3 regions of the Oceanobacillus alkalisoli genome follow, and region 1 is predicted to be linked to each of the others. Evidence: riboswitches for the same ligand, from Rfam matches in the RefSeq annotation. Region 1 holds a riboswitch; each other region holds the start of a gene.
What was found. A riboswitch is a leader RNA that binds a small molecule or an ion and turns the genes downstream of it on or off. The one in region 1 is predicted to bind thiamine pyrophosphate.

Region 1 (7,847 bases):
GAGAGTGGTCCTATTGGACAGATTTTGTGGTTATGCGGCTTATTTGTCTTAGAGAGCGGCCCTATTGGACAGATTTTGTGGTTATGCGGCTCATTTGTCTTAGAGAGTGTCCCTATTGGACAGATCGTGTGGTTCTCCGGCATGTTTGTCTTAGAGAATAGTCCTATTGGACAGATATAGCACTTGTCCTCTTAATCAGTCTAATAGAACACTTCAATCGAATAGAACGGGCAGTTTCCCCAAAGCTCGTTGTTTATTACGTTCTCTTTCACTAATCCTTGTCACCGAACTGATGTAAAAGCGGGATATCCAAGAATTACTCTTGAATATCCCGCTCGTATTAAAAACATTGGAAAGATTGGATTTGATTAAGGTCGATTCCGAAATATACCCAGCGGTTCCCCCGCCAGCGGAAACCAGCAATTGAATTCCTTCCGACAAAGGTCGGATAGAACCAGAATTGATCTCTTCTCAACCAAATATAAGTGAAGCGGAATAAACAGCCGCGAATGCCACCTGGATCAACGGCAAAGGTTTGCACCTGACTTTGCTGTGGGGTGAAATTCGGCGGTGGAGCGGAAGGTGGTCCTGCCTGTTGTTGCCCTTGTCCAGGGAATCCGCCCGGTCCTCCAGGCCCACCCGGGAACCCACCAGGTCCTCCAGGCGGCCAGCCGCCTCCCGATCCAGGACCCCATTGGCCCCCAGGAAACCCTGGTGGTCCAAACGGTGGAGGAGCTTGCTGTCCGCCGCCGAAGAATGGTAAATTCCCCGGGAAATTGAATAGTCTCTCTTCATCATACTCTTCGTACTCATGTCCATGCTCATTCTCATATGGGTATTGATACGGATCATACGGATTATGATTCATTCGTTCAGCCTCCTAAACATACTCTTCCATTCACTATATGGTGAAAACGTCTAGAAGGGGATTGAATTTCCGAAGAATGGGCGGGCAGAATAAAAAATAAATGTTGACCCTCACGTTACGTGATACCTTATAGTAAAAAATGAAAGGAGGGAGTTAGATGAAAGTGAAAGAAGTGGCTGATCTCGTCTGTATTAGTGTGCGCACACTCCATCATTATGATGAGATTGGTCTACTCACACCTGACGAGGTGACGGAAGCCGGTTACCGGATTTATTCGGAGGAAAATCTCGAGAACCTCCAGCAAATTTTATTTTTCCGAGAACTTGGCTTCCCGCTGAAAAGGATTAAGGAAATAATCCATGACCCGTCCTTTAATAAAACAGAGGCCCTTGAACTTCATAAAAGCATGCTTATGAAGAAGCAGGAGCAGCTGAATCAATTAATCGATACGATTGATAAGACGTTGTTAAATATGAAAGGAGAAAGACAAATGTCAGATAAAGAAAAATTCGCAGGCTTTGACTTCAGCAGTAACCCGTATGAAGCAGAAGCAAGAGAGCGCTGGGGTAACAAAGCCGTAGACGATGCCAATACAAAATTGAATGAAAAATCACAGAAAGAAATGCGGCAATTTCAGGAAGCGTTTAATGAAACCTTTCGTAGCTTGGCTGAAGTGCGGCATGAAGACCCTACTGCAGCAATTTCCCAGGAACGCATCCATGAATGGTATGTACTCTTGAACTCGTTCGGCAATTATTCAAAAAAAGCATTTAAAGGACTTGGCGAGATGTACATTGCGGATGAACGCTTTACGAAAAATATCGACCAGTTCGGAGAAGGATTGGCAGTGTTTATGCGGGATGCGATGGCTGTGTATGCTGAAGGGTTGAAGAAATAAGGACAAAAAAGAGCGAACCGGATCCCGAACCAGAAGTTAGTTTTCTACTCTAACTTTTGGGGGGTCACCACCTCCGTCGCTCCTTTTTTAAGAAATGAGTAGTTGTGTCTTATGAATAAGTTCTCTCCAAAGCGAAAAGGTTTATATCCCTTTACAATTTTCCACATTTATGCTAAGTTAGCGTTAACAATTAAATATATTCTATTCGTTTCACTAGGGGAACCCTTCATAAGGGCTGAGAGAGAAGTAGGACTTCGATACCCTCATAACCTGAACAGGCTTGTACCTGCGTAGGAAATGTGGCAAGGACAATTTGTATTTGAATTGTACTTTTATTAGAGATACATATCTAAAACAAAACCACTTTCCATGCAGGAGAGTGGTTATTTTTTTGTGATTAAATAATCCAATATTCTCCAAAAAAAGAATAGAGGCAATAAGCCCAATATTGAGACATTGGAGGGGAGTAAATGAAGCTAATTGCTGTAACGGATGATAGGTATTCCATAAAGGAACTTGCTGAAATGATTATTGCTATAAAAGACGAGGTTGATTATGTGCAAATTCGTGAAAAGTCCAAGACTGCGCGCTCGATTATGACCTTGCTCGATAGCCTGGAGTCAGGAGGTATGGACAAGGCGAAGATTTCCATCAACGATCGGTTAGACATTGCATTATTAAAAGGCATCACGAATCTGCATCTGCCTGAACATGGTCTTCCGGTAAAAATGGTGAAAAAGTTGTATCCGCACTTACGAGTGGGTTGCAGTGTGCACTCGGTTGCAAAAGCAAAAGAAATGGAAAGAGAAGGAGCGGATTATGTGATATATGGACACTGTTTTGAGACAGATAGCAAAAAGGGAATCCCGCCGAATGGACTTGAAAATCTAATCCGGATAAAGAAGGAGTTGGAAATCCCTGTTTATGGAATCGGTGGAATTACCCTTGAGAAGACAGCGGTTATGAAGGAAACGAGGGCAGACGGTATTGCCGTGATGTCAAGTATTTTCCAAGCAGCTCATCCGCGTTTCGTATTAAAGGAATTTCGTGAGGCGATTTCATGTTAAAGAAAACGTATGAAACAGTTGTTATCGGCGGCGGGATTATTGGTTGTTCAATTGCTTATTATTTAGCAAAAGAGAAGATGGATATTGCGGTAATGGAAGCTGGAAAAATCGGCGCAAAAACAACCAGTGCTGCGGCAGGCATGCTGGGAGCGCACTCGGAAAGTAACGATGATTTCTCCGTGTTTTATCCTTTCGCAAAAGCGAGTCAAGCTGCCTATATCGAATTAAAGGAGGCGTTATATGAGCAAAGCGGAATTGATATTGGTTACCGGGAAGGCGGGATATTGAAGCTTGTTTATTCACAAGCAGAGAAGCAAAACTTCAACTACTTACTCAAACAGCACACAGTGGAATGGCTTGATGAGCATCGGGTCAAAGAACTGGAACCAAGCATTAGCTCAAATGTTTTGGGGGCAACATATATTCCGGATGATGTGAATGTCCTTCCAGATCAGACGTGCCATGCCTTTATTAAAAGTGCTCAAGCAAATGGTGCATCTTTTTTTGAAAATAATCAGGTGTTTGAAATTGTGGATAAGGGCGGGAACTATCTGGTGAAAACGGCACAAGGAGAAGTAGAAGCCAAATATGTAGTTCTTGCCACAGGAGTGTATGGGAATAATTTATTCCATCAACTAGGTTTGGCGGAGAGAGTATCGCCAGTAAAAGGTGAAAGCCTTATCGTTTCCCATGAACAGCAGTTACTGAAGCATACATTATTTCATAATGGCAGCTACATTGTGCCAAGAAATAATGGGAAATTTATTATCGGTGCAACGATGATGGAAAATGACTGGAGTCATACGGTTAGTCTGAAAGGGGCAGATTTTTTAATTAAAAAAGCAAAGAAGATGCTCTCGTCTGCAGGGAAATTCACGATTGAAGGGGTGACGGCAGGTTTAAGACCAACAACATTTGACAGGCGCCCTTTTATTGGAGTTCATCCAGAGCAGGAAGGAATTTTCATAGCTACCGGCCATTATCGAAATGGGATTTTACTTGCACCGGCAACTGGACAGATGATCCGTGACTTTATTTTGGGAAAAGAAGTGGAGAGTAAACTGACCGAGGCATTTCGCCTAGATCGCCGTCAGCATATCATTGTTTAGGGGGTGAGAGAGATGACATTACAAATTAATGGGAAACAGGTGGAATTACCGGATAATGTAAATTCCGTAAAGAAGCTGTTATTGCATTACAAGTTGGAATCCCGGATTGCTGTTGTCGAGCTAAATAAGGAAATTGTGAAAAAGGAAGAATATGAAAAACGAAAACTTGTAAATGGGGATACGTTAGAAATTGTACATTTTATAGGAGGTGGATGATTTATGTTGAAAATTGCAGATCGCACATTTCGATCACGACTTTTATTGGGAACAGGGAAGTATCCGTCCTTTGAAATACAAAAAGAAGCTGTTTCGGTATCGGAGGCAGAAATTTTAACATTTGCTGTCCGGAGAATGAATATTTTTGAAGAAGGACAGCCAAATTTCCTCGAACAGTTAGATTTAGAAAAGTATACCTTGCTGCCAAATACAGCAGGGGCGAATACGGCAGAAGAAGCTGTACGGATTGCAAAACTCGCAAAAGCTTCCGGTTTATGTGACATGGTTAAAGTGGAGATAATTGGAGATGCGCGGAGCCTTCTGCCGGATCCGGTTGAAACGTTAAAGGCGTCAGAGATTCTTCTTGAAGAAGGCTTTATCGTTTTGCCATATACATCTGATGATGTGGTATTAGCAAGACGTTTGGAAGAGCTTGGGGTACACGCGGTTATGCCTGGGGCAAGCCCGATTGGTTCGGGCAGGGGAATTATTAATCCGCTAAACTTGCAATTCATCATTGAACAATCCAAGGTTCCTGTAATTGTTGACGCGGGGATCGGATCGCCTAAAGACGTTGCCCATGCAATGGAAATTGGTGCAGACGGTGTGCTGTTAAATACTGCCGTGTCAGGTGCAAAGAACCCCGTTAAAATGGCTGAAGCTGTAAAATATGCGCTGCAAGCTGGCAGATTAGGATACGAAGCGGGAAGAATTGAAGAAAAGGACTATGCGGTGGCAAGCAGTCCAACAACAGGAATGATTGGTTCATGAAGACCCGTTATTCACGGCAGGAGTTATTCCTTGGAGAAACAGCACAAAGAAAAATTAGAAATGGCAGGATCCTGATTATCGGGGCAGGGGCACTTGGTTCAAGCAGTGCGGAAATGTTAGCCCGCGCCGGTGTCGGTAAAATTACGATTGTTGACCGCGATTATGTAGAATGGAGCAATTTGCAAAGACAGCATCTTTTTGCAGAGGAACATGCGGAGCAAAGAATCCCTAAAGCAGCCGCGGCAAAACAACGCTTAGAACAAATCAACAGCCATATTACGATTCATAGTCTGATTTGTGATATCCACGGTTTAAACATTGGAGAAATTGTAAAAGGGCATGACCTCATCATAGATGCATCGGATAACTTTGAAATCAGATTGATTGCAAATGATGCGGCAGTCAAGCAAGGTATTCCTTTTGTCATGGGTGCGTGTGTTGCAAGCTACGGGACTACCTTTACAGTACTTCCTGGAGAGACACCGTGTCTACATTGCCTGTTCAATCATCTGCCGATTGACGGGATGACTTGTGAAACCGTTGGCGTAATCAGCCCCATTGTCCAAATCATTACAGCATTACAAGTAACGCAAGTGTTAAAAATACTGACTGGAGCACCAATAGAGCCAATTCTGAAGTCGGTAGATGTCTGGAAGGATGAACGGGCAGATATTGATGTATCGCGTTTAAAAAATGCAGATTGTCCAACTTGTGGATCTGGCCCGACTTATCCTTACTTGCAATATGAAAACCAGACGAAATCCGAAGTGCTTTGCGGCAGGGAAGCGGTGCAAATACGGCCGGCAGCAACCAGGGAGTTTATATTGCAAACTTTTTTAGATAAATTGAAAGGTCTTGTGGGCAATCCAATCATAAATCCATTCCTGTTGTCCTGTGAATTTGCGGGCCATCGCATCGTGTTTTTCAAAGATGGACGAGCGATTGTGCACGGTACCAATGATTTGAGAATTGCGAGAACAGTTTATAATCGATTTTTACAGTACTATACAGATTAATCACTTTAAAAAAGGAAGGAAAAAACCGCAATGGAGATACTTCCAAATTTAACAAATCCTGAATTGCTCAATCTTTATAAAAAAATGTGGCTGATCCGGCATTTTGATGAAAAGATTGATGAGTTTTTTCGAAAAGGAATCATGCACGGTACAACGCATTTATCAATTGGTCAAGAAGCGACTGCGGTGGGTGCATGTGCCGTATTAACGGATGAAGATAAAATCACCAGTACCCACCGTGGGCATGGGCATGCGATTGCAAAAGGCGCTCGAGTGGATAAGATGATGGCTGAAATGTTTGGGAAGTCGACTGGTTACAGCAAGGGAAAAGGCGGATCGATGCATTTTTCGGATTTAGAAAAAGGGAATCTTGGATCTAACGGAATCGTTGGTGGGGGAATTCCGATCGCGGTCGGAGCTGCCCTTACAGCGAAGATGAAAAAGCAAAAGGATGTGACGATCAGTTTTTTTGGAGACGGAGCAACGAACGAAGGAAGTTTTCATGAAGCGGTTAATTTGGCGTCAATCTGGAAATTGCCAGTTATTTTTTTCTGTGAGAATAATCAATACGGTATGTCCAGTCCGATTGATGAAATGATAAATATTGAACATATTGCGGAACGGGCAGCATCTTATGGCATTCCTGGTGTTATTGTGGACGGAAATAATCTCGTTGAAGTGATGAACGCGACTTATGAAGCGGCCGAACATGTCCGAATGGGGAAAGGTCCTATTCTAATTGAGGCAAAAACATATCGCTGGAGAGGACATTCCAAAAGTGACAAAAGAAAATATCGTTCACGGGAAGAAGAAAGGTTCTGGCAAACACGTGATCCAATTAAACAGTATGAGGGATACTTAATAAATAAAGGGATTTTGACAAGAGAAACTGCGAAAAAAATCAAGTTGGAAGTAAGACAGATAATGGAAGCTGCCGTTGAATTTGCCAAGAGGAGCCCAAAACCATCTATTGAGGAGCTGTACACAGATGTTTATGCATAGGAGGTAAGTGGTTTGTGGATGATAACCTATTCAGAAGCAATCAGGGAAGCAATATCTTTGGAAATGCAAAGAAATGAGGATGTTTTTTTAATAGGGGAAGATATCGGTGTATATGGAGGTGGCTTTGGTGTAACGGAGGGATTGCTTGCAGAATTTGGTGCGGATCGTGTCCGTGATACGCCAATTAGTGAGTCAGCAATCATGGGAGCTGCAGTTGGCTCGGCATTGACTGGCATGCGCCCGATCCTTGAACTACAGTTTTCCGATTTTATTACGATTGCAATGGATCAACTCGTGAACCAGGCTGCGAAATTACGCTATATGCATGGTGGAGAAGGACGGGTGCCGCTCGTGCTAAGGGCTGCAAGCGGATCGGGAACGGGTGCGGCTGCTCAGCATTCCCAAAGTTTGGAGGCATGGGTAGCACATATTCCCGGGTTAAAAGTAGTCCAGCCTTCTACAGCATTTGACGCCAAAGGCTTACTGAAAGCAGCGATTGATGATGATAATCCTGTAATCTTTTATGAGCATAAGCTGTTGTATAAAACAGAAGGAGAAGTGCCTAAAGAGCAATATTCAATACCTTTAGGAAAAGCGGATATTAAGCGCGAAGGTACGGATATAACGATTGTGGCAACTTCTGTGATGGTGCAGCGAGCGTTGATAGCAGCGGCTAAGTTAGAAAGAGAGGCGATCAATGTAGAAGTGTTGGATCCAAGAACGCTTGTACCACTGGATGAAGAAACAATTATTGCATCCGTCAAGAAAACAGGGCACTTACTCGTTGTCCATGAAGCAGTGAAGCGTGGTGGATTTGGTGGAGAAATCGCCAGTATCGTTGCTGAAAGCAGAGCATTTCATTCCCTTAGAGCTCCCATTAAACGACTGGGAGGCGAAGCG
Region 2 (7,847 bases), on a different contig from region 1:
GGGATGACCCCACGGATTGAAGTCTCACTATATAGATCCTTTTTAAAACTGCTTTCCAAATATATTTAAGTACCCTAGAGAATAAGAGAAAGCGACGGTAATAAAAAATACACCGACGATAAGTGTAAAAAAGAGCCAGTCTCTAACTGAGACGTCCATTTCATGATAGTGCGTGCGGTCGGTATCCCCTGTAAAACCTTTTGATTCCATTGCAATAGCAACCCGTTCTGCTTTCCGAATTCCGTTTGCTAATAATGGAATAGAATATCTGCGGAATTGATTCCATCTTCCTTTTAGCCCTTTCGTTCTGCTAAATCCGCGGATACGATGAGCTTGTCTTAAGATTTGTAGTTCTTCACGGAACATCGGTAAAAAGCGATATCCGGCTAGAATACCATATGTTATTTTCGGTGGAACCTTGCATTGCTGCATCAAGCTCAGCATGAATTTAGTCGAGTTCGTCGTTAAAGCAAAGAGAATCGACAAGCACACGAAACAAAGAGAACGTAAGGCGAGACTGATTCCTGTTATCATACTACCCCTTGTAATCTCGATTCCGAAAAGGGTAAATAAAACTTCACCATAGGAAAAGGTTTGATTCGTATATAGAATGGTCATCCAGGCGAAACTAAGCGCAACAAGCAGAAATGGACTGAAAATCTTAAGCCATTTTAGGAAGGGGATGTCGCTCATTGTAAATGTCACAATAAGAATAAATAAAAAATAAACAAGCGGTGTAAACATATCGAATGTAAAACTGAGCAAAATGCCTGGAATGAAGATGGCAAATGCTTTGATTGTTGGATTAATGGACGAGATCAAGGCTTACACCTTCTTTATGAAGTACTCGAATCCGGTAAGGCAAACGTAATCGAGTTTTTTCCAGCAAATCAGCTTGCTTCCAAAGACTTTCCGGCTCGCCATTATAATGAATATGCTGCTGATACAAGACGATAGCGCGGTCAACTGTGTCCACAATGTCCATATCATGGGTGACGAAGACGATGGCCGTTCCATTTTTTCTCAGGGCTTCAATCATATACATCAATTCATCTGTAGTTTTAGCATCCTGGCCAAATGTCGGCTCATCAAAAAACAAAATATCAGGTGTTTCGTCCAGCATCGTTGCAACACTTAAGCGGCGTTTTTGTCCGCCGCTTAAGGAAAAGGGATTACTGTATTTATGTTTTTCTAAATGGAACTGCTTTAAAAGTGCCGTTGCAGCAGTATCTGATTCAGCTGTTGTCCATCCATTCAATTTCATTCCAAATGTTAATTCATCATATACAGTGTCCGTAATGAATTGGTGCTCTGGATTTTGAAAAACATATCCTATTCTCTTTCGCAACTCTTTTTCCTCCCACTGATCCATCAATTTATCGTGAAAAATTATTGTTCCTTTTTGAGGAGTTAACAACCTAGCCATTAATTGCAGTAAGGTAGATTTGCCAGCGCCGTTTTCTCCAACAATTGCGATGAATTCCCCGCGGTGTATTTCTAAATTTATATCTTGTAAAATAGTGTGTTTTTTGCGGTGAAAGCCCATCTGTTTAATCGTTATCAGAACATCTTGCTTGATTCGAGGAGGGGATTCAGCGTAAGTTGGATAGGAATCTTCAGCGTTAGAATACTGCCTTGGTAAAAATACGCCTTCCTTTTTTAATAAAGAATGATGATCTGAAAAGATGGATGTTACACTGCCATCCGCAATGATTTTACCCTGTTTTCCTAAAACAAGAAGACGGTCGACAACATCGAGCCAATCCTCGAGTTGGTGTTCAATGATAAACACAGCTAATTTTTGTTTTGCTTGGATGTGCTTAATTAATTGGATGAATTCTATTCGGGAAACCGGATCTAAATTTGCCGTAGGTTCATCTAAAATCAATAGCTCTGGTTCTAGTAAAAGAACAGCTGCTAAAGCAATTTTCTGCTTTTGTCCCCCCGATAACTCATGGATCTTTCGTTTTTGAAAACCGTCCATTCCAACGACAGATAACGCTTCCGAAATGCGCTCAGGCATTTCGGAAGGGGCAATTTTTCTGTTTTCTAATGTAAAAGCAAGCTCGTCCTCTACGGTAATCATGCAAAATTGACTTTCCGGGTCTTGAAAGACAATGCCAATCAACTGACTGAGCTCTCCTTTTTGGTAGTCTTGTATATTTGTCCCTCGGTAATAGATGTTGCCGGAAGAAACACCTTCAACCGCCTCCGGATACAATCCATTTAAACATAAAGATAGACTGCTTTTCCCGGAACCGCTTGAACCGATAAGGAGAGTCGTCTCCTTATCCATTAAGGAAAAGTTTAGCTGATTGAGTAATGGTTTATCTAAACTTTCATAGTCAAATGAAAAACCTTCTACCTGAAGTAATCGATTAAGCTGCTCCTTTTTCACGTTTCTTCTGTAACTCCTTTCCTAAGGCGTAACCCCGAAGTACTCCAGTTTTTGCGAGTTGGTCACTCAGCCATTTACCTAGAACACCCGCAAGAAGGGCGCCGCTGATGATGCGAACTGTTAACATTGCGATAAGTAATTCCGGAGCTAATGCAATGTTTCCGGAGGAGAATAAATTCCAAGTAAAACTAAAAATGGCTGCAAAGACACCGGAAAGAATTAAAATGCGTAAACGGTAATCCTTCCATTTTGTTATTGCAAAAGCAAACTCTGCTCCGAGGCCCTGAATTGCAGCTGCTAAAATAAGTCCGGGTCCTGCGGCAGTTCCTAATAATACTTCGGTAACACCCGCGATAAGCTCAGCTGTAAAGGCAACACCCGGTTTCCGGATGATGTAAGCTGCAAGGATGGAAACAATAAACCAAATGCCAAAAATAACCTCATATCCAAACGGTGCGAGACCAAATGGAGCAAGCATATTACGAATCCCTTGACCAACAAGAAAGAATGCCAAGTAAATGATCCCGAAGACGACACCTAATACGGACATGAGAACAATCTCTTTTAATTTCCAATGCTTTGTCATTTCACTTCTCCCTAGGTTTATTTTATAGTAGTAGGACTGTTGGCGGAAAGGCTGAAGGTCATGGTGACATGCGAAACTTTTTCTTGAACGAGTTCAAAGGATTCATGTAAAGCATGGAAGATATCATGAACATCTCCGTCTAACCTTGTTGCATAATGTGCAGAAGTAACGGTGACATTACGATGCTTTGATAAATTGATCTGCTCATAGATTTTATCCATGTAATCCTCATGCCCCAATGGATAAAGGGAAAATTTACAACCAGCGATTTGGATGATCGATTTTGCCTTTTCTTCGTTCAGCGGTGTGTCTGTTTCATCCATGTATGCGTCAGCTTCCGTATCACCAGGACAGCCTATAGAGAACGTTCCATTCATCGCAACATGCTCACCTGTTTTCGCAGCATGCAGGAAGATTGCTTTCGCTACATCGAAAACATGAACCATTTTCCCGCGGATACACGTGCTTACATCATCTGTTTCTTTCCAAACCTTAGAGGTATCTACCTCGTCTAATGTTGATAGAATAATATCCACAAAATTACTGCTCATGGGATGCAAACTAAATTGGCACCCTGCAATTCGACTTGTTCCACAACTGTTATCCATTCAAATCTCCTCCTTATGATAATAACAAAGGCGCAAGCGCCCTTGCATGTTAAAAACGCGATCGTCTTCGCAACACCTGCACTAGCACATCCTGTGCGTCGTAGCGACGTACAAACTGGAACACTCTGAAATGAGATAAAGGAAACATGCCCCTTTAGGGGGTAGACGTGAGTTGGGCCTTGGTCCGTCCTTAGTCGGCCTTCCTTTCCTCTTTGAGTTGATGTTGACTTTCACCACAAGGGTATAAGGGCGACTAAGCCTCACAAAGACCAAACGGCTAAGTCTTCTTTATCGATTGGAAGAGTGTGAAGTTTAGGACTGCGCATTGCTCGTCCCACCAAAAGATCTGCTAGTCGCTGGACGCAGAGCGGACGTGGATAGTGCTAGCAACTTTAGTTATCCACAGCATTTTTATTTTATAGTTTCCTATGCAATAAAAAAACTGCATTCCTAAGGGGAATGCAGTTTACACATTAATTTTATCAATGTAATATCTGTAAACTGCACTTCCCCACGCTAGTATTATCTAGATCGGGTAGTAAGGGTCGGATTGATCCTCTCAGCCACATGACGCAGCTCCCCTAGTGCTTATGTTTCATTATGCAGTTATTCTAATTCAAGATTGTATACATGTTTCGGTATTTTGTAAAGTATTTAATTAATTTTAATCTCTGGTTTCTTCCAAAAAATAGTGAAAAGGAGACAGACGACAATAACAGCCGAGCTGAAAATAAACGGATAATTGATATCTACATCATATAAAATCCCGCCAATCAACGGACCAAACACATTAGCTAAGGAGGTGAAGAAAGAGTTCATCCCGCCAACAAACCCTTGCTCATTCCCGGCGATTTTTGATAAATAGTTCGTAACGGCTGGCCGGATGAGGTCAAATCCGATAAAGACCGTAAAGGTGACGGCCATCACTTGCCAATAAGAGTTGGCAAGTGTCATGGCATAGACCAATACAGCAGAAATCACGAGCGACCAGCGGATGATATTGATTTCCCCCATCCATCTTGTTAACCAATCGAACAAGACAACCTGGAAAATCGCTCCGATAATCGCCCCGCCTGTAATGGCAATCGCAATGTCAGAAGGAGCGAAACCATGCTTATGATCCGTATAAAGACTGAAGAAAGAATCAAAAGCAGCAAGACCGAATGTTGAAATTAAAATAACGATAAAAGCGATAAAGAACATCGGCATAAACACTTTCTTTAAGCCACTTTTACCGAGTTCCTCAGTCATATCAGCCATATCATCTGTTTTTGATTTCGGCTCATGTAAGGATAAAATCGAAATGAAAGCAACAATTAAACCACAGGCCGCAGCAGAGAAGAACGGTACACGCGTACCAATTTCTGCTAAGAAGCCACCAATTCCCGGTCCGATAATAAATCCGGTACTGATCATCGCCGACATATAGCCGAGTGCTTTCGGCCGGGTTTTCGGCGTCGTAATATCCGCGATAAATGCGGTAACCGCAGGCATGATGAAAGCAGCACTTATTCCTCCGAGAATCCGCGAGGCGAACAATACCTCAATTGTTTTACCAAGGCCAAATAAAAACTCGGAAAAACTGAAAATAAAAAGACCGATAATAATCATACGCTTACGGCCATATTTATCAACTGCTTTTCCTGCAAAAGGCGAGAAAATCAATTGAGCTAAAGCGAAGGCAGCTGTTAGATAACCAACCACGGTGCCGCTGATGCTGAGTTCATTCATGATGGTTGGCAGAACCGGTATAACGAGCCCGATTCCTAAAAATACAAAGAATATATTTGAAAGCAGAAGCGTCAATGTCCAATCTTTCTTTTCCATAGCTTTGTCTCCTAGGTGGTATGATATTCTGTATTAAACATAGAAATTTTACTCCGATTTGCTGAGAGTTGCAAGCGTTTTTGAACAATTTATTATAGCTTAATTTTCACAGTCTGGAATAATTTATGAAAGCTAGTAATTTAATGAATTTCATAATACGTATTTAATGCTTCACCATCATCATATGTAGTTGAGTTAGTTCGTTCCCAACTACATATGGTGATGAGAAAGCCGACTTTGGTAATTATGAAATTCATTCAATTGATTGTGGTCAAATCTCGTTTTATTCTCTTATGTACAGGTAAAACTTGAGCATTAACTTATATAAAAAAGGATGTTGGACGAATGCATTATATTTATATTGGCCTTGCGGGAGCATTCGGTGCAATGCTCCGGTATAGCGCAGGAATTCTATTTATGACAGATCATGTTTTTCCCTATGCGACGTTATTGGTTAATTTGCTAGGCAGCTTTCTGCTTGCGTGGCTGACTTACGGGCTGTTTAAAAAAGTCCGCCTAGAAGAAAAAATGAAAATGGTAATAACAACCGGTTTTGTAGGCTCGTTCACTACATTCTCCGCTGTCAGTGTAGAAACGGTTGAGTTGTTTCAAAATCAGTCGGTGTTGCTCGGATGTGTCTATATTTTCGTGAGTCTGATTGGCGGGCTAGGTATGAGTGAAATTGGTTTTCGAGTCGGTAAAGGAGTGAGTAAGAAATGAACTGGATGTATCTATTCATCGTTGGTGTTGGCGGGTTTTTAGGCGCGATTGCGCGTTATACGATTTCGAGGAAGATGAACAATTCTGGTAAGGCCATACCGATGGGCACGCTTCTCGCCAATCTGGCAGGTGCATTCTTACTTGGATTGCTTATGGGGGCAGGGGTGGATGCATTATTACTTCTCTTATTGGGAACAGGATTTCTTGGTGCCTTTACGACATTCTCCACGTTGAAACTCGAGATGGGATCGTTATGGAGAAAGGGAAATAGAAGAGAGTTTTTATTTTACACGGTTCTAACGTATGTTTTTGGTATAGCATTGGCATTTCTAGGGACTATTTGCGGGGCGTTATTTTTATAAAAATTCAGGTTCCGTAACAAGGGCGGAACCTGAATAAATGGGTTAGTGACCTGCAACATCCCGCTTCGCAAAGAAAAACCAGGAGATCACTGCAAAAATCATATAATAGACAACTAAGACGCTAATGGAAAAGCCGAGTGTCATTCCTTCCATCATCGGTGTGTTCCCGTTAAAGTACTGGGATAAGTCTGTATTTGCAAATAGAATGTATTTCGCCCAGTCCCTTTCCACAAAGAAGAAGACAATCTGATTTCCGGCAAGCATAAGAAATATGGCAAGCCCAATTGCAAGGGCGCTATTTCTGAAAATGGAAGAGATCATAAAGGCGAATGTTGCCATCATGAGCAAGTTCACAAGACTGAAGCCGTAATCGGTCAAAATCTCCCCGATGACCGGAACATATTCCAAGCCATCGCCTTTTTCAAGAACGATATGAGGATTGATTCCATCAAAGCCGATGAAAATCCCTCCGATAAGCCATGAGAAGAGGAGCACGAACAAGAACGTTATAAAAGAAAAGACTAGTACGGCACTATATTTGGAAATTAGGATTTTTGTCCGTGAGATTGGCCGGATAAGCAGTAGCTTGATCGTTCCCCAGCGGAATTCATTAGCAAGAATACCGGCAGCAACGATAATGGTAAAGAGGCTGACGAGGGAAAGCAGCATTGCATTTTCCATTACAAATTGCCAAGCACCGTAGCTTTCTGGCATGATATCGTTTTCTAAATAATAATTATTCGTTTCGATGAACGTTGAATTAAAAGACTCCATGTCCGGAAATTCAGCCGTGTTCTCCATGTATTCGGCATTTTCTGCTTCTAGAGTCTCTCTCCACGTATCTTCTTCGTAGGTCATATAGTCTCCGTAGGTTTTCGCTAACAGGGCGACACCGATAATGATTAATGCCAGGATGACATACATGGCCCATGTCGATTTCAAACGGTATATTTTTATCACTTCATTTTGTACGAGTTTTAGAAAATTAGTCAATGACATTCTCTCCAATCAGATCAAAGAATTTATCTTCGAGGGTTGATTTCGTGACTTGTACTTCATAAATGAGGATATTTTCTTTCACCAAGTCTGAAATAAGCGGTGGAATATTCTCCTTCTCGATTTGGAAGGTGATTCTACCGTTCGATTGGGCAGCAGGTGCTTTGCGATTGACGATTTCAAGGGCTTTATCAAGTGGACTTGCTTCCATTTCCACTTGCAGCAGTTGTTGTTCGCCTGCTGGTGTATTTTCTTTCACGGCTTGAATCGCAACGAGTTCACCATTTTTAATAATGCCAATCCGGTCACACATCAATTCGATTTCGGATAATAAGTGACTGGAAATGATG
Region 3 (7,847 bases), on a different contig from region 1:
AAGGAAACGGTGGATTATACGATTCCTGATTTGTCATTCGTACCGGATGGTTATGAACTAACGGAATCCTATTACTATTCGGATGATGAGTCTGAGATGGTTTATCTGATTTATGAAGATGAAGATAGGAATGGAGTTGTCTTTAGCATCTATCCTTCACAGGAAGATTATGGGGAAGTATATGAAGATGAGGAGACGGAAACAGTATCCGTGAATGGCAATGAAGCGGTTCTTGAGGTCATTGATGAAGAGTTCATGTACCTTACTTGGGAATATGAAGATGTGTTCCTTGAATTAATCGGGGAAGGAACAGAAATGACGAAGAAATTGCTTCTGCAAATAGCGGAGGGGATTGAATAAGAGTAAATTTGGCCGAATAAAAAAACGACAGGTGAACGGTGGTGACCCCCAAAAGTTAGTTTTTTTACTCTAACTTTTGGGGGGGGCGGGTCCAACATTAGAATGATCCTGTCGTTTTTTGGATTATTAAACATGCTTACATCGCGGTATTTCCGGAATGCGCAGGAACCCAAGAGGCGGGTATTGGCGATACACGGAATATTACAATCAGTATAGGACATATATGTAATCCACCAGTCGCCTTTCAACTCATCTAAACTAAGCTTTTCTTCGTCTTGTGTGATGAATTCAAAATTGGCCATCGGTTCAGCCATGTTTGTATCTATATTTGAGCCACACGCACTAAGTAAGATGCCGAAAGAAATAAGGAGTAGTGTCAGAGAAAGAAACACCTTCTTTATTTTCATATTGATTATTCCTCGTCTCAGTGTATAAGGAAAACTTAAGATAATTTCCAATTTCAATTAAATTTAATGAATTTTATAATACGTATTTCATGCATCACCATCAGCATATGTAGTTGAGTTGGTTCGTTCTCAACTACATATGCTGATGGAAAAGCCGACTTTGGTAATTATGAAATTCATTCAAATTACTATAAAACTTTTGAACTGTCAAAATATCGGAGGTTAAAAGGAATCCGCAGGTTAAGCCATTGTCCAAAGCTGTTCTTCTTTGAAAAGAGTAAAATATTTTCCTTGCTTGAATACATTAAAGAAGGAAAAGTTATTTGGAGGTGTACTCGTCATGTCATTATCACGAGAGGCAAAATCAACAAACTCAGCAAATGAGACAATATCTTTAGAAGAACTTGCCTTTGTTGCTGCTACTCTTTTTTTTATTGGTTCAATTATTTCTTTTTATATTGCTTATAAAAACCTTAAAGACTCCTCTTCAAGCGGCCAATCAATATTGGAACTTGTGCCATAAATTAGAGATAAATCAAGGATACGAGGTCATTCTTTGAATCACAAAGCCTTGATTCTGCCCAATAATCCTCATTTTCTATGTTGTCTGTGCAACCGACCAGAATAACAATAGATAAAAGATAATAAACTGAAGTTTTCTCAAACGCTATTCCCCTCCCTATGCTAACTTACCTTATCCATGTCCTACCACTTACAATTTTTTACGGATCGCCCCTTCAAAACCCGATTAAATTCAATAATTTAACTACGTAGTCACCGGGGAAAAGGATTCATCTCACTATTTCACCCAAAATTCACTCCAAAAATAGGGATTTGCCTAGTGCGGTTTCATCTACTCTGCCATAGGCTGTAGAGAAGGGAAAGGCTAAGTTGAAATTTTCTAGAAAAGGAGCATATACATGCATGAATTTGTAAATAATCCACCAATGTATCATCCGTTACCGCACCATCCGGAAATGCACCGGGTACGTCCGCCTGGTCATGGTCATGGCCCTGGTCCGGGCGGTGGTATTGATCCACTGGCGGCAGGTTTGATTGGAGCTGGGTTAGGATTTTTAGGCGGCGGATTAATTGCTGGTGGACCAGGCTTTGGTTTTGGGCCGGGTCCTGGTTTTGGTCCCGGATTTGGACCAGGTTTCGGACCGGGATTCGGCCCTTGGTTCGGTCCAGGGCCTGGATTTGGCTATGGACCCGGCTTCGGAGCAGGCCCAGGATTCTGGGAGTACGGTCCAGGTTTTGGGCCATATGGATTCTAATAAAAGAAAGGGTTTGGGTGCATGCACCCAAACCCTTTCTTTTATATTGAAAATAAGATAGACTAGTAAGAAATAACAATATACTTTTCCACTAGGGGTGCCTGCAGGCTGAGATAAGACTTTTTCTTAATCCCTTTGAACCTGATCTAGTTCATACTAGCGTAGGAAAGTGGAGTTGGCATGCATACATAAATTGTATCGATAACCACTCCATCTCAGGGGTGGTTTTTTTAAGAACTACCTTGTTATAAATTACTTTTATTCTATAAAAAGGAGGAGTTTTTCATGGATTACATTGGAAGAATTCGAGAAAAGAGTCCATTTATCTATAACATTACGAATGAAGTTGCGACAAATTTTGCGGCAAACGGTCTAATTGCGATTGGTGCATCTCCGGCTATGTCGAACACACCGAAAGAGGCGGAGGAGAATGCGAGTCATGCTGATGCGGTTGTATTAAATCTTGGAACTTTAACCGAGGATCGAGCCGAGGCGATGCTATTAGCAGGGCTTAAAGCGAATGAAAAAGGGACACCGGTCATTCTTGATCCGATCGCAGCAGGTGGAACGAAATTCCGTACGAAAGTGATTAATGAATTACTGGAAAGGGTAAAATTTGCTGCCATCCGGGCGAATGCTGGGGAGATTTCCGTACTTGGCGGAGCGCTTGATATCATGAAAAGCCCTGATTCGACGGTTGAATCGATTGATCCGAAAATTGCTCAAGCAGTCGCAAAAGAATATGACACGGTTGTTATTGCAACTGGGAAAACGGATGTAATTACAGATGGCACGCGCACGACACTTTGTCACAATGGCCATCCGATGCTGCAGAATATTACAGCGAGTGGCTGCTTACTCACTTCCCTCGTTGGACCTTATTTAAGTGTTACGGAAGACCTGTATGAAGCAAGTGTTGAAGTGACTGCCTCATACGGAATAGCGGCGGAACTTGCGATGAAGAAAGCAAAAGGGCCAGGTACATTCATCCCTGCTTTACTGGATCAGCTTTATTTGCTTGATCAAGAGACGGTGAATACGTATAAAAAGTTAGAAGAGATTTAAAATGGATACAACAAACGGTAAAGCAGCTCTTCTATTAGTCGATTTACAAAATGACTTTTGTCACCCGGAAGGTACTGCAGGTAAACGTGGCAAAGATATTCATGCTTTTCATGAACAAATGAAACATATGAAGAATCTGCTAGAAACAGCTAGGAAATTTAAGGTTCCAGTGATCCATGTGATCTCGGAACATAGTGCTTGGACAGAATCACCTTCTGCAATTGAACGATTTGGCAGAACTAACCAGAAACGTAATTTATCTTACTGTGAGCCGGGTAGCTGGGGAGCGGAAATCCACGATGATTTCTCTCCGCTTCCAGGGGAAAAAGTTGTCGTAAAAAATCGATATAGCGCATTTGTCCAGACAAATCTTGAGCTTTTATTACGTTCAAACGGGATTAGACACCTTACGATTATCGGAGCATACACGAATGTGTGTATTGATACAACTGCCCGTGATGCTTTTATGAGAGATTTCTTCGTAACGGTTCCCTCTAATTGTGTCGTCTCGGATAATGAACAATTACATTACGCCGCATTAAAGTTATTGCAAGGAACGTTTGCAAAAGTTGTTCACTCAGTGGAAGTTAAAAAACAATGGAAAGGGGAAAAATAAATGAAAGAAATTATATTTATCGAAGCAGGAATGGGAATTGATCTCCACGGCCAGGACGTAAATGTAGCTGCCGAGCGCGCGATTTTAGATGCCATCCATTACAATTCTATGCCAGGAATAAAGAAGATGCTGCCAAATCAGGACTTGAACAATATGCGGGTGAACGTGAAACTGGCCGTACCAAAAGATGAGGAAAAGCTTAATGAGGAGAAGATTAAAAGTCTGCTTCCTTATGGAACGGTAACGGTAGAAACGGTTGCTGGAGGTATGGCAACAACGAGCGGTATTTTCCTTGAGGACCAAAAGGATGAAAATGATTTAATGTATATTGTGAATGCGGTCGTTGAGGTTGGTTATTAGGGAATGTTCAAAAAGTCCGTGAAAAGGATATTTCGTGAAATGATATTTAGTTTAGTCGATAAATCAAATAAGTATGATGATGGGATAATAAATGGTACAATAATAATATAGCTGGCACTTCTATTCTTTGCAAAAATGTAAGTGCCTCCATAAAGTCTTAACTACAATTAAGTATTATCTTAATGTTACCCTAAAAAATACTAAAATGAGGTGAATCGATTGGTTAAATTGAATGAAAAGAACAAACATCTTGGCGGTATTTTACGTGATATGGGTCGCGTGATGGTTGCTTTCTCAGGCGGTGTGGACAGCGCGGTTGTATTGAAGCGTGCGAAAGAAGAATTGGGAGATCAGGTGCTTGCTGTTGTTGTAGATTCTGAGCTTTTCCGTGATTCGGAGCGTGATGCAGCTGTTGAACTTGCTAAAAGCTTAGGTGTAGAAGTACATGTTACAGAAATGAAAGAGCTTGAACAGCCGGAAATTGTCGCGAACAATCCAGACAGCTGGTACTATAGTAAGAAGCTTCTTTACACACATCTGAACAAGTTTGCAAAAGAAATGGATTACCCATATGTACTCGATGGCATGATCAAGGATGATGAGGCAGACTTCCGTCCAGGTCTGAAAGCGAGAACGGAAGAAGGTATCCGCAGTGTATTGCAGGAAGCAGATTTTTATAAAACGGATGTACGTGCATTGGCGAAGGAACTGGATCTTCCGGTTTGGAACAAGGTAGCGTCATGCAGCCTAGCTTCTCGTATTCCATACGGTACAGCATTGAATGCGGAAATCATCAATCGGGTGAATAAGGCAGAACTTTATCTGCAATCTCTCGGATTCGACAAAGTGCGAGTTCGTTATCATGATAACGTTGCCCGCATTGAAGTTGCGCCAGAGAAAATTACGGAAGTGCTATTCAAGCGCGAGGAGATTCAGCAGCAATTGAACGTGTTCGGCTTTGATTATGTATCGGTCGACCTTGCCGGATACCGGACAGGAAGCATGAACGAAGTAATCGAGCAAGAACAGTTGAAGTCCAATCAAAAGGCATTTGCTTAAAAAAGTGAGCAGTTTTCATTCGTTACGATTGGAAACTGCTCTTTTTAACGTTGAAGTAGCTTTAACTAGACTGGAAAGAGGGAGTAATAAAGATGAAGACACTGTATTTCGATTGTTTTTCTGGAATAAGCGGAGATATGACAATCGGTGCTTTGCTTGATGCAGGCGGCGATTTTTCTAAACTAGAAACAGAATTGAAGAAATTACATATTGAGGAAGAATATGAACTAAGGGTGAGCACCGTCAATAAAAATGGAATTACAGCGACCAAATTTGATTGTATACTCACCGCGGAAAATCATCACCATCATCATGAGCACGAACACACGCATGATCACGAAGAGCATACCCATCATCACGGTCATGATGGACATCATCATGAACACGGTCATCACCACCAAGATCACCGCTCCTACAAGGATATCGTTGACCTGATTTCAAATTCAGAGTTGACGGAATATGTAAAAGACACATCCCTTCGTATTTTTAAAAAAATCGGAGAAGCAGAAGGAAAAATTCATGGCATGCCGCTGGCTGACGTGCACTTTCATGAAGTTGGAGCAGTGGACTCGATTATTGATATAGTTGGGGCAGCGATTTTATTGGAACAGCTCGGTATTGAAAAAGTTAAATCAGCTCCTGTTCCAACGGGTTCGGGGCAAATTCATATTGATCATGGTATTTACCCGATTCCTGCGCCAGCAACGCTCGAGATTTTAAAAGGTGTTCCATTAGGGAAAAGTGATTTAAAATCAGAGCTTACAACACCGACTGGAGCGGCTTTTGCAGCGGTGATCGCAGAAGAATTTATCGCTTTTCCGCCAATGAAGGTCGATTTTATTGGCTACGGAGCAGGAACGAAAAGCTTCCCGAAACATCCGAACGTGTTGCGGGTAGTAATTGGAGAAGAGTAATGACGGAAGTGAAGTGACAACATGGAGAAAATTTTACGGCAAGTTCAAGCAGGAGAATTAACGATAGAAGAAGCAATGAAAAGTTTGGCAACCTATGAAGAGCTAGGGTTTGCCAAGGTCGATCATCACCGGAAGCAACGTCAAGGCTTTCCCGAGGTTATTTTTGGGGAAGGGAAGACGCCGGAGCAGATTGCAGCAATCATTACGGCCATGAAAGAAAATCAGGATGATGTCGTCGTGACAAGGGTTGAGAAAGAAAAGGCGGAAGAAATTCTGAAACGCCACCCGGAGCTTTCTTATCATGACACGGCAAGAATTCTATCATGGAAAGCAAAGGAGACGGTGAAGACACGCACTGGCTATATTGCAGTGCTTTGTGCGGGAACTTCGGATCTGCCGGTTGCTGAGGAAGCAGCGATTATTGCTGAGCTGTTCGGGAGTAATGTGCGTCGTTTTTATGATGTCGGGGTTGCAGGAATTCACCGGCTGCTTGAACATGCGGAGGAAATTCAAGGGGCAACCGTTTCGGTAGTTGTTGCAGGGATGGAAGGAGCATTAGCGAGTGTTGTAGGCGGGCTTGTGTCGCATCCTGTCATCGCTGTTCCAACAAGTATCGGATATGGAGCAAGTTTTAAAGGTGTTTCCGCCTTGCTAACGATGCTAAATTCTTGTGCGAGCGGGGTGAGCGTCGTGAATATCGATAACGGTTTCGGCGGTGCTTACCAGGCTGTCATGATTGACCGAATCGCTAATGGTGAAGAGGGAGTGGATGGATATCGAACACAAGCATCCACCGAATGAAGAACATATTGATGACAACATGTTTAAAATGGAAGTGAACCTAGATGATGTGCCGGGTGAGTGGCTCGGGTATGTGATGGACAGGTTGTTTGCTGCTGGAGCGAATGATTGTATCTATTCACCGATTTATATGAAGAAAAATCGTCCAGGTATTTTGCTTCAGCTGTTGTGTTCTGAAGAAAAGTTAGAGAAAATGAAAGAAATTTTGTTAACGGAGACAACTACCCTCGGTATCCGCTATTATCCTATTACCGTGCACCGAATGGAAAGACAATTTATAAAAGTGGAAACGGAATGGGGACCAATTACGGTGAAACAAGGCTTGCGGAATGGGGAAGTTTTCCAGAGTTCTCCGGAGTATGAGGAATGTAAGGAAATTGCCGAAAAACATCAAATACCACTGAAACATGTATATGCGGCGGTCTGGCAAGCATTAGGTGCCTAGACAAGAAGCGAATTTTAGTCGAATAAGGTGGGGAAACGAAGGAATGCGGTATACAGCTTATCTTTTTGCATTACTGGCGGGAATCCTTGTAAGTTTCCAAGGGGCATTCTACGGACAGCTCGGTAAGTGGATTGGCCAATTGGAAACGAGTTTTTATAACTTTGCAGTTGGTTCCGTCATGCTCGGGTTATTATGGCTTTTTCTCGGGAAAGGCAAGCTTTCCAATGTTGTTACGGTTCCTAAATGGACGCTCTTTGGCGGATTTTTAGGGGTCATTTATTTAACGATGCTTGTCATCAGTGTTCCGTTTGTCGGCGTTGGCATTGCGATGGTCGCATTAATCATCGGGCAGTTGCTGATGAGTACAGTGATTGAACATTTTGGCTGGCTCGGAGCGAGTCAGGTGAAAATCAACCGAGAGAAAATCTTAGCGATTCTGTCCATGCTTATTGCTCTTATTTTGATTCAGTAGGAGGTGACGGGGAATGGGCACACTTGGAATACTTCTTATGATGATGGGTGGACTCTTGGTAAGCAGTCAAT

Region 2: it holds a riboswitch for thiamine pyrophosphate, as region 1 does, so the genes downstream of both, L3V42_RS08705 (YkoF family thiamine/hydroxymethylpyrimidine-binding protein) here and L3V42_RS17575 (thiamine phosphate synthase) in region 1, are expected to answer to the same signal.
Region 3: it holds a riboswitch for thiamine pyrophosphate, as region 1 does, so the genes downstream of both, thiM (hydroxyethylthiazole kinase) here and L3V42_RS17575 (thiamine phosphate synthase) in region 1, are expected to answer to the same signal.

The regions. Positions count from the first base shown of each region.
Region 1 is NZ_JAKNRA010000027.1:190-8,036, forward strand. It holds partial or broken gene L3V42_RS17560 (hypothetical protein) at 1-180, shown strand, start outside; gene L3V42_RS17565 (hypothetical protein) at 341-868, opposite strand; gene L3V42_RS17570 (MerR family transcriptional regulator) at 1,026-1,766, shown strand; TPP riboswitch at 1,972-2,081, shown strand; gene L3V42_RS17575 (thiamine phosphate synthase) at 2,237-2,833, shown strand; gene thiO (glycine oxidase ThiO) at 2,827-3,942, shown strand; gene thiS (sulfur carrier protein ThiS) at 3,955-4,158, shown strand; gene L3V42_RS17590 (thiazole synthase) at 4,162-4,929, shown strand; gene L3V42_RS17595 (ThiF family adenylyltransferase) at 4,926-5,945, shown strand; gene L3V42_RS17600 (thiamine pyrophosphate-dependent dehydrogenase E1 component subunit alpha) at 5,976-6,947, shown strand; gene L3V42_RS17605 (alpha-ketoacid dehydrogenase subunit beta) at 6,966-7,847, shown strand, end outside.
Region 2 is NZ_JAKNRA010000005.1:33,503-41,349, reverse strand. It holds gene L3V42_RS08720 (energy-coupling factor transporter transmembrane component T family protein) at 43-822, opposite strand; gene L3V42_RS18510 (ABC transporter ATP-binding protein) at 806-2,398, opposite strand; gene L3V42_RS08710 (ECF transporter S component) at 2,379-2,984, opposite strand; gene L3V42_RS08705 (YkoF family thiamine/hydroxymethylpyrimidine-binding protein) at 3,002-3,592, opposite strand; TPP riboswitch at 4,084-4,185, opposite strand; gene norA (multidrug efflux MFS transporter NorA) at 4,247-5,419, opposite strand; gene crcB (fluoride efflux transporter CrcB) at 5,765-6,139, shown strand; gene L3V42_RS08690 (CrcB family protein) at 6,136-6,501, shown strand; gene L3V42_RS08685 (ABC transporter permease) at 6,544-7,500, opposite strand; gene L3V42_RS08680 (ABC transporter ATP-binding protein) at 7,487-7,847, opposite strand, start outside.
Region 3 is NZ_JAKNRA010000003.1:19,540-27,386, reverse strand. It holds gene L3V42_RS06100 (DUF4367 domain-containing protein) at 1-360, shown strand, start outside; gene L3V42_RS06095 (hypothetical protein) at 1,108-1,290, shown strand; gene L3V42_RS06090 (hypothetical protein) at 1,688-2,044, shown strand; TPP riboswitch at 2,128-2,229, shown strand; gene thiM (hydroxyethylthiazole kinase) at 2,330-3,109, shown strand; gene L3V42_RS06080 (cysteine hydrolase family protein) at 3,111-3,725, shown strand; gene L3V42_RS06075 (Lin0512 family protein) at 3,726-4,085, shown strand; gene larE (ATP-dependent sacrificial sulfur transferase LarE) at 4,305-5,144, shown strand; gene larC (nickel pincer cofactor biosynthesis protein LarC) at 5,237-6,058, shown strand; gene larB (nickel pincer cofactor biosynthesis protein LarB) at 6,080-6,859, shown strand; gene larC2 (nickel pincer cofactor biosynthesis protein LarC2) at 6,828-7,304, shown strand; gene L3V42_RS06050 (DMT family transporter) at 7,348-7,776, shown strand; gene L3V42_RS06045 (DMT family transporter) at 7,790-7,847, shown strand, end outside.